DNA from 2 places in the Halopseudomonas pelagia genome. Region 1 is predicted to be linked to the other one. Evidence: predicted binding sites of a transcription regulator. Region 1 holds the regulator's gene; the other holds the start of a gene.
What was found. Region 1 encodes sigma-54, which starts transcription at its own class of promoters, with help from an activator protein. Its sites were predicted from a motif close to ANTGGCATNNANNTTGCTNT; they were not measured.

Region 1 (7,332 bases):
CGGCGAGCACCTCCGACACCTCGGACGAAGCCATTCGCTCGGCTATCGAAGCTGCGCTGGGCATCGCCCAGCATGCCTCCGAAGACAGTTTCGCAGGGCTCGCCGATCCCCAGTTGATGGCCACTGAATTGCCGGATCTGGATCTCTATCATCCCTGGGCGTTGAGTGCCGAGCAGGCTATCGAGCGGGCTCTGGTGTGTGAGAACGCCGCGCTGGAGATGGACCCGCGGTTGACCAGCGACAGTGCCAATATCAGCACCCAGCAAGGCTGCCGGGTTTATGGCAACAGCAATGGTTTTATCGGCAGTTCGCTGGGCACTCGGCATAGTGCTTCGGCGGTGATGATCGTGGCATCGGATCAGGGTATGCAGCGCGACTATTGGTATGGTGTTGACCGTTTGGCGGCCAATCTGCCGAGTGCCGAGGCTCTGGGTCGCAAGGCGGCGCAGCGCACGCTGGCACGGTTAGGTACGCGCACAGTCAAAACCGCCAAAGTCCCGGTCTTGTTCGCCGCAGATCAGGCTTCGGGGCTGCTGGGACATTTGATTGGTGCGATTGCTGGCGGCGCAGTCTACCGGCAATCGACTTTTTTGCTGGATGCCATGGGTCAGCCGATATTTCCTGACTGGGTAACCATCGACGAGCGGCCCTATATGCCCCGTGCTCTCGGCAGCTCCGCGTTTGATGGTGACGGTCTGGCGACTCGCGAACAGGCGTTCGTTGATCAGGGCGTGTTGCGTAGCTGGGTCCTGGGCACCTACTCCGGGCGCAAGCTCAATTTGCCGAGTACCGCAAATGCGGGGGGCGTGCACAACCTGCACGTGACCAGCAACGCCGGCGATTTACCGGCGCTGCTCAAGGAAATGGGCACCGGGCTGTTGGTGACCGAATTGATGGGGCAGGGCATCAACGGGGTGACCGGTGACTATTCACGCGGTGCTGGGGGCTTCTGGGTGGAGAATGGCGAAATCCAGTTCCCGGTGCAGGAAGTGACTATCGCCGGCAATCTGAAAGACATGTTCGCCAATTTGCGCTGTGTCGGCTCGGATATTGAGCGTCGCGGTAATAATCTGACCGGCAGCTGGCTGGTAGACGGCATGACGGTGGGAGGGGAGTGAGACGCAGCGGCAAGCTTCAAGTTGCACGCTGCAAGCGGCAAGCGGCAAGTAAAGCCAGGGGTTTGAGAGTTCTGGGTTTGGTTTTTGGTCCGCTTGGATTCCCGCCTGCGCGGGAATGACGGGGGGGCGGCGGGAATGACGGGGGATCAGCGGAATGACGGGGGATCGGCGGGAATGACTGGGCGGGTTGTGGGATAGCTGGGTGCCGGTTACCATTTTGCAGCTTGCAGCTTGCGCTACTCCCCCTCGCCGAAATAATCCTCGATCAAGGCCAATAGTTCCTCCATGGCTTGATCCGCTTCTTCGCCTTCGCAGCTGATACAGACTTCCGAGCCTTTACTTGCGGCCAGCATCATCACTTGCATGATGCTTTTGCCGTCGACCAATTCTTCTTCGTTTCCGCCGATTTTCACCTGACAGCCATAGCGGTTGGCCACGCCGACGAATTTTGCGGCGGCGCGGGCATGCAGGCCGAGTTTGTTGATGATTTGTACGCGGGTCGTTGGCATCGTCAGGGCAGGTCGCGGTGGCGGATCAGCAGGTTCGGGATGCTTGTGGACAGTTCCTTGACCAATCGTTCGGTCAGGTAAACCGAGCGGTGATGACCGCCAGTGCAACCGATGGAAATGGTCATGTAGCTGCGTTCGCCCGCCGCGTAGCGGGGCAGCCATTTACTCAGGAACTGGTGAATATCGTCATACATTTCCTGCACTTCGGGCTGGGCTTGCAGGTAATCGCAAATTTGCGGGTCACGGCCAGAATAGGGCCTCAACTCGGCTTTCCAGTAGGGATTGGGCAGGCAGCGCACGTCAAATACCAGGTCGGAGTCGACTGGAACGCCGCGCTTGAAGCCAAAAGACTGGATCATCACTGAGGTGCCGTGGGACTGGCTGCCCAGCAAACGCTGCTTCAGCAAGTCCCGCAGCTGATACAGGTTGAGATGGCTGGTATCGATCTTCAGGCCGGCCAGATCAATGATCGGCTCAAGTAAACGTAATTCTGCGGCCAGTGCCTCTCCCAGCGAATGCGTACCATTGGTCAGCGGGTGTTTGCGTCGGGTTTCCGAGAAACGCTTGATCAGTACTTCATCAGTAGCGGCTAGAAACAGAATGTCGCATTGAACGCCGGCTTCACGCACCTGCTGCAGCAGCTCGGGAAAACGCTCCAGATCACTGGGCAGATTCCGTGCGTCGATACTGATGGCGACTTTGGGCAGATTCAAACCGGTATTATTAACCTGCTTGGCCAGCTCCGGCAGCAAGCCAGCAGGCAGGTTGTCTATGCAGTAATAGCCGTTGTCTTCCAGCAGATGCAGAGCTGTACTCTTGCCGGATCCAGAGCGTCCGCTGACGACAACCAGACGCATGGGTCAGCTCCCGTCGTCTTCGCTGGTCATGATGCGGTACAGACTCTCGGCGTCCGGTGCGTTGCGCAGGGCTTCGCGCAAGCTAGACTGATCCAGCTTGCCGGCAAGCATCTTGAGAATCTGCAAATGCTGCTCGGTAGCCTCAAGCGGCACCAGCAACACAAAAATCAGGTCGACGGGCTCGCCATCAAGGGCGTCATAGTCGATTTTGGATTCGAGTTGCAATAACGCGCCAACAGCCTTGTGACAGCCCTCCAGGCGGCAGTGCGGAATGGCGATACCATTGCCGAAGCCGGTGGAGCCCAGTTTTTCACGGGCGATGAGGCTTTCATAAATGCTGTCGGGATCAAGATGGCTATGCTGGGCGACCAGTTTGCCAATCAGCTCCAGAACGCGCTTTTTTGAAACCCCCTGCACACCGGCAAAGGTGCGCTCGGGGGTGAGTATGTGATCAATTTGCATAATGATGCGGAGAGTCTGCCTTAACGGTCGTTGACGCCTTGCTGGCGATTCAGGTTCTTTTCCTTGTACTTGATCAGTTGACGATCAAGCTTGTCCGTCAGTAAATCTATGGCTGCATACATATCCGTATGCTCGGCATTGGCGACTACTTCGCCCCCGGCCACGTGGAGTGTAGCTTCGGCCTTCTGGCGCAGCTTTTCAACTTCCAGGGTGACTTGTACGTTGGTTATCTTGTCGAAGTGTCGCTCGAGACGTGACATTTTCTCGTTGACGTAATCGCGCAATGCATCGGTGATGTCCAGTTGATGACCGCTAAGGTTCAGTTGCATACGACTTCTCCTGATTGGCTTGGAGTAACAGGGAACCGTGCTTGGCTCCCTATGGTGCCACCTGCTATCACTAAAATCGTTATTGCATGCTGGCTAGACCAGCCGTTTGCGTTCGCTCGAAGGGGCGATGTTGAGCGACTCGCGGTATTTGGCGATGGTTCTGCGGGCCACATCGATGCCCTGTTCTTCCAGTAAACCAGCGATCTTGCTATCGCTCAATGGTTTCTTCGGGTTTTCTGCTGCCACCAGCTTTTTGATCAGCGCGCGGATGGCGGTGGAGGAGAATTCACCGCCTTCTGCGGTGCCGACATGGCTGGAGAAAAAGTATTTTAGCTCGAAGATGCCGCGTGGGGTATGCATGTATTTCTGCGTCGTTACGCGCGAAATGGTCGACTCGTGCATGCCCACCGCCTCGGCGATATCGTGCAGCACCAGGGGTTTCATCGCTTCTTCGCCATGCTCCAGGAAGCCGCGCTGATGCTCGACGATCTGCGTGGCGACTTTCATCAGTGTTTCGTTGCGGCTTTGCAAGCTCTTGATGAACCAGCGTGCTTCCTGCAAATGATTACGCAGGTAAGTGTTGTCCTGGCTGGCATCCGCGCGGCGGACCATGGAGGCGTAATGATTGTTCACCCGCACCTTGGGTACTGACTCCTGGTTCAGCTCGACAATCCAGCGCTTGTTGTCACGGTGCACGATCACATCGGGAATCACATATTCGGGCTCGCCCGAGGCGATTTCCGAGCCAGGGCGCGGATTGAGCGTCTGTATCAGGCTGATCGCGCGGCTCAGTTGCTCTTCCTTCAGCCGGGTCCGGCGCATCAGTTGAGTAAAATCGCGGCTGCCGAGCAGTTCCAGGTGATCCTTGACGATCTTCTGCGCCTGTTCGAGCAGGGGGGTGTCCTTGGGAAGCTGGCGCAGTTGCAGATAGAGGCATTCACTGAGGTTGCGCGCGCCGACACCCAGAGGTTCGAACTGCTGAATGCGGTGCAGAACCATCTCTACTTCATCCAGCTCGACTTCCAGCTCGGGATCGAGCGAGGCAAGAATCTCCTCCAGGGACTCTTCCAGATAGCCGTCGGCGTTGATCGCATCGATCAACGACAGCGCTATCAACTGATCGGTTTCCGACAGCGGAATCAGGTTGAGCTGCCATTCCAGATGGCTTTGCAATGTCTCGCCAGAGCCGGTGCGGGCGGTAAAGTCCCACTCGTCGTCATCCTGGCTGGGTAGCGAGCTGGCTGAGGTCTGGTATACGTCATCCCATTGCGTGTCCACCGGCAGCTCACTGGGGATCTGCTCGTTCCAGTTGCCTTCTTCTTCGGCCTGACTGTGTTGCTCAATCGCGTCCATCGCCACCGGTTCCGGGATGGTGACCGCCGGCGCGTCATCCTTGTCCAAGCCATTTTCCTGGCTCGGAGAGAAATCATCATCGCCTTCATCAGCCATCTCCAGCATGGGATTGGCTTCCAACGCCTCCTGGACCTCTTGCTGGAGGTCCAGACTGGATAGCTGCAACAGTCGGATGGCTTGCTGCAGCTGCGGCGTCATCGTCAGCTGCTGCCCCATCTTGAGGGCGAGCGATGGTTTCATGTTTGAGCGTATTACCTTGTGCGCAATGTTAAATCGATAGCGTTAATCGACAGAATTTTAGCATGCATGGTCGGTTGAATATCTACAGGCGGAAGGCGTGCCCCAGATACACGTCTTTCACCGTCTGGTTGGCCAGGACGGTTTCAGCGTCGCCTTCGGCAATGATATGCCCGTCGTTGACGATATAGGCTTTGTCGCAGATATCCAGTGTTTCTCGCACATTATGATCGGTGATGAGTACACCGATGCCCTTGCTTTTCAGGTGCTGGATAATCTGTTTGATATCGTTGACCGATATCGGATCAACGCCGGCGAAAGGTTCATCCAGCAGAATGAACTTGGGTTCGGTGGCCAGAGCGCGAGCGATCTCCGCGCGGCGGCGTTCGCCACCGGACAGGCTCATACCCAGACTGTTGGCCAGGTGATGGATGTGGAATTCACGCAATAGCGACTCCAGCGCGTCCGCGCGGCCTTGCTTGTTCAGGTCTTTGCGGGTTTCCAGGATCGCCATGATGTTATCGGCGACGCTGAGCTTGCGAAAAATGGAGGCTTCCTGAGGCAGGTAGCCGATACCCTGGCGTGCCCGACCGTGCATGGGCAGCTTGGTCACATCCACGCCGTTGACCAGAATATTGCCTTCGTCAGCTTTGACCAAGCCGACAATCATGTAGAAGCACGTGGTTTTGCCTGCCCCGTTGGGCCCGAGCAGACCGACCACTTCGCCGCTGTTGATGGAGACCGATACATCCCGTACGACTTTGCGGGATTTATAGGCTTTGGCCAGGTGACGCGCTTCCAGTGTGGTCATGGGTTGGCCGGTTCAGTGCGTTTGCGTGGCTGGATGAGGATTTCGATCCGGTCCTGCTCGCCACCAGTGCCGCCGTCGCTGTTGGCGCGGCCGGCGTCCACCACCTCGCGGGTGATGTCATAGCTGATGTATTCACCCTGAAAGGTATTGCCGTCCTGCTCCAGAAAGGCCTCGTCGATCAGCACTACGCGGTCGGCATCGGCCAGATATTCAATAGTCTGGCCGCGGGAATCCACTGGCGAGCCGCCTTCGGGCGTCTGCTTGTAAGTCGCAGGTGTGCCCTGGCTGACAATCTTGCTCACCGCGCCCTCGGCGTCGGTGTTCAGCGTCACCCGGTTGCCGGTCAGGCGCATGCTGCCTTGGGTGATGATGACATTACCGGTGTAAATGGCGGTGTTGCTGCGGTCATCCAGCGTCGCGCTGTTGGCCTGAATGCGGATGGGTTGGTCACGGTCGGCGGCAAACACTGCCGCGGACATTCCCAGCCCCAGTACCAGGGCCGCGAGGCCCAGGGATTTAACGCACCTCATGTTGACCCCTTACGGTGGACAGCAGCTCTAGGCGGCCGTCGTTAAGATAAACCTGCATGCCGACAGCGTTGGTCACGTTGCCGGCGTTTTCGATTCTAACGCTTTGTGCGGTTTCGGCATAATTTCGCGCGGGAAACAGCGTCAGCGCCTGTGTCGTCATGCGTCGGTCGGTTTGGGCGGGATTCTGGCTCTGCAGCAAGACATTATCGGTCAGTTCAACCTGATCGCCTGCCTGCGTAACGACGCCGTGCTCTGCTTCCAACAGCCAGGGCTCACCGTCCTCCGCCCGGTAAAAAATCAACCGCGGACTCTCCAGCTTGGTGCTGTCGTCGTCGGCTTGATGGGTGGCGCGGACGCTGGTCAGTTCATAGGCCGGCGTACCCTGCTCGTTGAGCATGAGTATGCGATTGTTTTCCATGAAGAAGTCCGGCTGATTGGGATCGCTGATGGTCAGGCTGTCATTGAAGCTGGCCGGCCGGATATTGAAATAACCGATCGACAGGCCTAGCACCACCGCCAGGCCAATAAAGCCGGCAGTCAGCAGATAGCGCGGAATTTTCGGAATAGTCGGCATCAGAGGTAGGCTGCCCGGGCGTTATCAAGCGAACCCTGCGCGTACATGATCAGTTCGCAGAACTCGCGCGCTGCACCAGCTCCGCCTGATGCTTCGGTAATGCCGTGCGCATGCTCACGGACGAAAGAATCAGCGCTGGCGACGGCTATACCCAGGCCAACGCGACGCATCACCGGCAGATCTGGCAGGTCGTCGCCCAGAAAGGCAATCTGCTCCAGCTCAAAGTCCAGCACGTTGCGCAGCTCGGCCAGAGCATTGAGCTTGTCTTCGCGGCCTTGAATCAGGTGACGAATGCCCAGGTTGGCGGCGCGCTTTTCCACCAGCGGCGACGAACGGCCGCTGATAATGGCAACTTCCACCCCCGATGCCATCAACATCTTGATGCCGTGTCCGTCCAGGGTGTTGAAGGATTTGAACTCGGTGCCATCGGGCATGAAGTACAAGCGCCCGTCAGTGAGTACACCGTCCACATCAAAAATGGCCAGACGGATGGCTCTGGCGCGCTCAAGCAATTGCTGGTCTGGTCCGCTCATACAACTCCTGCGCGTAAAA
Region 2 (7,332 bases), 530 kb from region 1:
ACTCCTGATCAGCGCCCTGCCGCACCGCTTCCTGCGCCAGCACCAGTGCCATGCCATCGCTGGCGAAGGCACGTGGCGTGTCGCGCCAGATATTCCGGGAGAACTGATCCAGCACCAGGATCTCAGCGAGGCGCCCCTCGGGCGTTGCCCGCCAGCTTTCCAGCTCCCCGCGTTCGCCCTGCCGATGCACGGCAGCAAAACGCTCGGCGATCTGCCGATCAAACCCCAGATTCACCTTCCACCACTGAGCCGGTTTGATCTCTTCAAACCAGAATCGATTAATCTCATCAATCATCAGTCTGCAACCTTAAGTCGGGTTGGTTCATATTCATGCAGTGTGCATAGAAGCTTGTAGTGGCTGGCCAGTCGGCGAAGATCGCCTTCACCCCCACCTGTTGCGCCAGCACATCAATCACGGTCAGCACATCACTGTCCCGGCTGATCGCCTCCTGGACGCTTTGGTAGTACCAGCCACCGCCCTGCGCTAGAGGACCGCTGCGCTCAACCGACCAGGCAATCAGATCGAGCCCGGCACGTCTGGCATTTCGCGCGTACTCAGAGGGGACGATACGCTGCTGATCATCCAGACTGAGCAGTTTCCACAAGGCCGGGGCCAGTATCGCAACGCCCTGGGCTTTCAGGTCCGTCATGTAATCCAGCGAGGCGCTCTCATCGGTGAGCGCGCGATCATCAAGATAGACGGCCTGACGACCGAACGCCGGAAACTGATCAATCCAGAACAGCACATCCCTCAATCGAAACGACTGCGGCATCACATCGGCGGGTTCCACACCGGCATCGATATAATCCTGAATCATTTGCCGGGCATAGTCCTCCTGGGTGTACTCGCCCTCGAACGGCATACTCACCACCGGCGTCTTCAGTTCCGGGACGAACTTGACCCCAAGCTGTTTGAACAGGGCAATGCTTTCGCGATGGCTCAGCACAGTGCCGCGCGCGGCGTACAGGTCGGTGCGCCAATCGGCGGTGCCGCCGAGGTAGGCCTGCGGCGTGGTGGCCGTTGGATCAAAGGCATCCATTTTGCCTTGCAGCGTTTTGAACTCGGCCAGCGTGATGTCGCTGGTGCGGCATTCGGCCTGGGCTGGACGCCCGCTGTCTGGATCGGCTGGAACAAAGGGCTGGGTGCACTTGGCATTCAGCGCTGGCACGGCGACGATGTTGGTCGTGGTGTGCAGGTCATCCTGGGCATGCCGGCAAACCAATTGGCGATCCCGGGTAAAGGCCACATCACACTCAATAACCCCTGCACCCATGCGCGCCGCGGCAACATAGGACTCCAGAGTATGCTCTGGAAACTGCAATGGCGCGCCGCGGTGCCCAATGGAGAACGTCGAAGGCTGGATATTTGAGGTGTCGCAGGCTTGCAGCGACCGCTTCAGTGGGCCCTCCTCCAGGCCATCTGCCAGCCAGAGCGGGCGTGGTCCCAGCTCAATCCGCGGGGCGCTCCGCAGCTCAGCCCAGGCCGCAACCTGCTGATCTGCATGCGCGTGAGGGTCTTGCTCAATTGCCTGCGCAAGGCTCGGCGTCGCTGCTGCCACTACACTACCGCTCAGCAACAGCGCCATCGCCAGGGTCTGAAATTTCATCCTGTCTCTTCTCGCTAAAGGGTGAAGAACGGGTAAGCACTATAGCGTTCCTATCGGCTTTGGTGCCGTGTGCCATAGCTCGATGCATTGAGCCCAGTCTACCTCCCACGCAATAAAAAACCCGCCAGAGTCACCCCTGGCGGGTTTGGTCAGCTAACTGAAGCTTAGCTCTTGCCAGCGCGCTTGCGCTCGTTTTCGGCGAGCAACTTCTTGCGCAGACGGATCGACTTGGGCGTGATTTCGGCCAGTTCGTCGTCTTCGATAAACTCCAGCGCCTGCTCCAGGGTGAAGCGTATTGGCGGTACCAGTGCGATGGTTTCATCTTTACCGGAGGCACGCATGTTATCCAGCTTCTTACCCTTGGTAGGGTTAACGCCCATGTCGTTGTCACGGCTGTTGATACCCACCAACATGCCCTCGTACACTTCATCGCCATGGCCCAGGAACAGCTTGCCACGAGCCTGCAGGGTTTCCAGCGAATAGGTCAGCGCCTTGCCGGTAGCAACAGAGACCAGTACGCCATTCTGACGACCGCTCATTTCGCCTGACTTCAACGGGCCATAGTGGCTGAAGATGCTGGTCATGATACCGGCACCGGACGTCATGGTCAGGAACTGGTTACGGAAGCCGATCAGACCGCGAGCCGGAATGGTGTACTCCAGGCGTACGCGACCCTTGCCATCCGGAACCATGTTGGTCAGATCACCCTTGCGCAGGCCCATCTGTTCCATCATTGCGCCCTGGTGCTGCTCTTCCAGGTCGATAGTGACGTTCTCGAAAGGCTCCTGCTTCTCGCCGTCGATCACACGGATGATGACTTCAGGACGGCCTACGGCCATTTCAAAACCTTCACGACGCATGGTTTCGATCAGTACCGACAGGTGCAGCTCACCACGACCGGATACCTTGAACTTGTCAGCGCTGTCGCCTTCTTCCACACGCAGAGCCACGTTGTACAGCAGCTCCTTGTCCAGACGCTCCTTGATGTTACGGCTGGTGACGAACTTGCCTTCCCGGCCGCAGAACGGCGAATCATTAACCTGGAAGGTCATGCTTACGGTGGGCTCGTCAACCGACAGCGGCGTCATCGCTTCAACATTCTGCGGATCACACAGCGTGTCGGAGATGAACAGCTCGTCAAACCCGCTGATGCAGACGATGTCGCCAGCGGCAGCTTCGTCCACGTCAATGCGGTGCAGACCGTGGTGACCCATCAGTTTGAGGATACGGCCGTTACGACGCTTGCCATCGACATCGATAGCAACCACCGGCGTATTCGGCTTGACGCGGCCACGGGCGATACGGCCCACGCCGATCACACCCAGGAAGCTGTTGTAGTCCAGAGCGGAGATCTGCATCTGGAACGGGCCTTCGCGGTCAACCTGAGGTGCCGGGACGTTATCGACAATAGCCTGGAACAGCGGGGTCAGATCGTCAGCCAGATTGTCATGCTCGAGGCCGGCAACGCCATTGATGGCCGAAGCGAAAACGATCGGGAAATCGAGTTGCTCTTCAGTGGCGCCCAGGTTGTCGAACAGGTCGAACATCTGATCCACAACCCAATCTGGACGCGCGCCTGGGCGGTCAACCTTGTTGACCACAACGATCGGACGCAAACCAGCCTGGAAGGCCTTCTGAGTCACGAAGCGAGTCTGCGGCATGGGGCCGTCCTGCGCATCTACCAGCAGCAGTACGGAATCAACCATCGACATCACGCGCTCTACTTCGCCGCCGAAATCGGCGTGACCGGGGGTGTCCACGATGTTGATGTGGTGATCGTTCCAGTTGATAGCGGTGTTCTTGGCAAGAATGGTAATGCCGCGCTCTTTTTCCTGATCGTTGGAGTCCATCAGGCGTTCGGTGTCGAGCTCATTCCGCTCGAGGGTGCCAGATTGGCGCAGAAGCTTATCAACCAGAGTCGTTTTACCGTGGTCAACGTGGGCAATAATGGCAATGTTGCGGAGTTTCTCGATCACTATGGACATCCTGGATTGCCCGACCGCGGTCGAGCTAACTGAAAAAAGAGGTGGGCATTATACAGACCCAGAGGTGACAGTGTATGTTTTTTGTACGCATCAGCCGATAATCCGCTATTTGCGAGGGTAATTTGCCGAAAACAAACGCCTGAGTGATGTAAGGTACAGCATATAAGCGCATTATATGTCGGCCAGGAAATACGCTGGCCAGAGAGCACCAAAATAAGGCGCCTGATTATATAAAGGCACCATTTTGGTGCGCTTAAAGATTGCACCGATTCAGCTCACTCGCTGTAATCCCGTTACAGCGCGGTTTACAGCGAATGCTCCGAAATGGCACATCTTTTGCTCACTTGTAATGCAAGCGGTAATGCAAGCGGTTGTGCGGGTATATACCGCTCGAATTTAGAAGCGCCGGGCCAGATGCCCGGCAAATGATTCCTTCTGGAGGAAACCATGTCGAAAGCGATTCAATTGATCAAAGAATTTGACGTGAAGTGGGTTGACCTGCGCTTCACCGATACCAAAGGCAAGCAGCAGCACGTCACCATGCCGGCTCGTGATGTCAAAGATGACTTCTTTGAAGAAGGCAAAATGTTTGACGGCTCCTCGATTGCCGGCTGGAAAGGCATTGAAGCTTCCGACATGATCCTGATGCCCGATGACAGCACTGCTGTAATCGACCCCTTCACCGAAGAACCTACGCTGATTCTGGTGTGCGACATCATTGAGCCTTCCACCATGCAGGGCTACGAGCGCGACCCGCGCGGTATCGCCAAGCGTGCCGAAGAGTATCTGAAGTCCACTGGCATTGGTGACACCGTGTTCGTCGGTCCCGAGCCCGAGTTCTTCGTATTTGATGAAGTGAAGTTCAAGTCCGACATTTCCGGTTCCATGTTCAAGATCTTCTCCGAACAGGCCTCCTGGAATACTGATGGCGACATCGAAACCGGCAACAAGGGTCACCGTCCAGGCGTCAAGGGTGGTTACTTCCCCGTGCCGCCAGTCGATCACGATCACGAAATCCGTACTGCCATGTGTAATGCCATGGAAGAAATGGGCCTGACCATCGAAGTGCATCACCACGAAGTGGCGACTGCTGGTCAGAACGAAATTGGCGTACTGTTCAACACCCTGGTTGCCAAGGCGGACGAAGTGCAGACGCTGAAGTACTGCGTACACAACGTTGCTGATGCATTCGGCAAAACAGCTACCTTCATGCCCAAGCCTCTGTATGGCGATAACGGCTCCGGCATGCACGTGCACATGTCCATCTCCAAAGATGGCAAGAACACCTTTGCTGGCGAAGGCTATTCCGGCCTGTCCGATACCGCCCTGTTCTTCATCGGCGGCATCATCAAGCACGGCAAATCACTGAACGCGTTTACCAACCCGTCTACCAACAGCTACAAGCGTCTGGTACCCGGCTTCGAAGCGCCGGTCATGCTCGCCTACTCGGCGCGTAACCGTTCCGCTTCTATCCGTATTCCTTACGTTTCCAGCCCGAAAGCCCGTCGTATCGAGGCTCGTTTCCCCGATCCGGCTGCCAACCCCTACCTGTGCTTCGCCGCACTGTTGATGGCTGGCCTGGACGGCGTCCAGAACAAGATTCACCCTGGCGATGCTGCAGACAAGAACCTGTACGATCTGCCGCCCGAAGAGGCCAGCCAGATTCCTCAGGTTTGCGGCAGCTTGAAAGAAGCGTTGGAGTCCCTGGACGCCGACCGCGAGTACCTGACCAAAGGTGGCGTGTTCACCGACGAGCTGATCGATGCCTACATCGAACTGAAAGCCGCCGAAGAACTCAAGGTTCGCACCTTCGTTCACCCGCTGGAATATGACCTGTATTACAGCGTCTGATACAGACGGTGTAATACCAGAAAGGGCGCCCATTCGGGCGCCCTTTTTTTTACTCGTGCGTCAGACCTTGCCAGATATCCAATTGAGTGCAAGTCTTAACGCAGACTATAAAGGAGTTACACGTCATGCCGCGTAGTTACCTGTCCCTGGCGTTAGGCGCGCTGCTCACCCTGGCGAGCGTTTCGGCCCTGGCCCAGATCTATACCTGGAAAGATGCCGATGGCAACACTATCTATAGTGACCGGCCGCACCCCAATGCCAAGACCATCGAATTGCAGCCCACCAATACCGTGCAACCGCCTTCCAACCCGCAAGCGTCGCAAGGCAACAACGCCTCCGGTAATGGCAATGACGATGAGCAGAGCTCGGGCCGCAGCTATCGCGATCTGCAGATCGCCAGCCCGGCGAATGATGAGGCCATTCGCAGTAACGAGGGCACGCTGAGCGTGACTGTGAATACCGATCCACCGCTGTCCAGCGGGCATCTCATGCGCGTAGTGATGGATGGCGAACTGCGCGAAGAAGCCGTTGCGGGAAATGGCCAGGCCACGCAGACTTTGAATCTGAACAACATAGATCGGGGCAGCCATACCCTGGCTGCAGTGGTGTATGACGCACGGGGCAATGTAGTACAGAGCACCGCGGCCATTACCGTGCATATCCAACGCACTTCAGTGAATCAACCCGGTCGCACCGGCAGCAACCAGGCACCACGCCCGGGCAACCCCAACCCGGGCGGCGGCAACAGCGGCGGCTCGGGCAGCAACTGACCTTCGCCAGGGCAGCCCTCCGCACAGCCGCGTATCACCGCGCACCATTTTTGTGCATACTCGGAAAGCGAGCAGCTTTTTCCGTGCACTGCCTTTATGCCTCGGCGCAGGAGCGCGCTTGGCATGCGCTGATCTGAGTCTGGCGGACAAGGCACCCACCTGATGCAAAAGCAGGTTGGAAACCCTGCTGCCAGGCCTTGCAGTCGCGCAGCAGCCCCTTCCACGTCACCTGCCGCATGCCATTGGTCGTCGAAAGCGTGATATGACGCACATCAATCGAGACCACGCCCTGTATTGGTTCGCTTCTTGCATTTGTCTGCACAACCCGAGGGAGTAGTAATGCTGACTGATCGCTTTTTACGCCAGATTCTCGATAACCTGACCACAGCCGTCATCATGCTGGATGCTGAGCTGCGCGTGAATTACATCAATCCGGCAGCCGAGATTTTGCTCGCGGTCAGCGGCCAACGTGTCGCTCGGCAACATTTTGGTGAACTGTTCAATGACTCCGAGGCGGCAATCCAACCTCTGGAAGCAGCCATCCTCAGCGCCAACCCTTTTACCAAGCGTGAAGCCCAGCTCAATCTGACCAACGGCCAGACCTTGATGGTGGATTATTCCGTGACCCCTATCGGCAACCAGAACACCAGTTGGCTACTGATGGAGCTGCACCCGCGCGATCGGCTACTGCGCATTACCAAAGAAGAAGCGCAGCTGTCCAAACAGGAAGTCACCAAGGTCCTGGTCCGCGGCCTGGCCCACGAGATCAAGAACCCGCTGGGCGGCATTCGTGGCGCGGCGCAGCTACTGGCCCGTGAGCTACCGGAGCCATCATTGCGTGACTACACCGACGTCATTATTGAAGAGGCAGATCGCCTGCGTAATCTGGTCGACCGCATGCTTGGGCCCTATCGCCCACCCAATCTGCAGCCGCTGAATATCCATGAAATCACCGAACGCGTGTTCAGCCTTATCGAAGCCGAAACCCAGGGCGAACTGACCCTGCGCCGGGATTACGATCCGAGCATCCCGGACATCATGGCCGACCGCGAACAGTTGATTCAGGCACTACTGAATATAGTCCGTAACGCCATGCAGGCGATCGCCGAAAGCGGCGCA

Region 2: glnA (glutamate--ammonia ligase) is a predicted target of sigma-54. The motif match lies at 3,916-3,935, and genes of this name have one in related genera.

The regions. Positions count from the first base shown of each region.
Region 1 covers NZ_CP033116.1:1,191,282-1,198,613, forward strand. The annotation lists gene pmbA (metalloprotease PmbA) at 1-1,118, shown strand, start outside; gene EAO82_RS05625 (HPr family phosphocarrier protein) at 1,355-1,627, opposite strand; gene rapZ (RNase adapter RapZ) at 1,630-2,484, opposite strand; gene ptsN (PTS IIA-like nitrogen regulatory protein PtsN) at 2,488-2,949, opposite strand; gene hpf (ribosome hibernation-promoting factor, HPF/YfiA family) at 2,967-3,275, opposite strand; gene EAO82_RS05645 (RNA polymerase factor sigma-54) at 3,369-4,868, opposite strand; gene lptB (LPS export ABC transporter ATP-binding protein) at 4,951-5,676, opposite strand; gene lptA (lipopolysaccharide transport periplasmic protein LptA) at 5,673-6,206, opposite strand; gene lptC (LPS export ABC transporter periplasmic protein LptC) at 6,193-6,780, opposite strand; gene EAO82_RS05665 (KdsC family phosphatase) at 6,780-7,313, opposite strand; gene EAO82_RS05670 (KpsF/GutQ family sugar-phosphate isomerase) at 7,310-7,332, opposite strand, start outside.
Region 2 covers NZ_CP033116.1:665,914-673,245, reverse strand. The annotation lists gene EAO82_RS03120 (DUF924 family protein) at 1-295, opposite strand, end outside; gene EAO82_RS03115 (glycerophosphodiester phosphodiesterase family protein) at 288-1,607, opposite strand; gene typA (translational GTPase TypA) at 1,772-3,583, opposite strand; gene glnA (glutamate--ammonia ligase) at 4,040-5,443, shown strand; gene EAO82_RS03100 (DUF4124 domain-containing protein) at 5,569-6,213, shown strand; gene glnL (nitrogen regulation protein NR(II)) at 6,553-7,332, shown strand, end outside.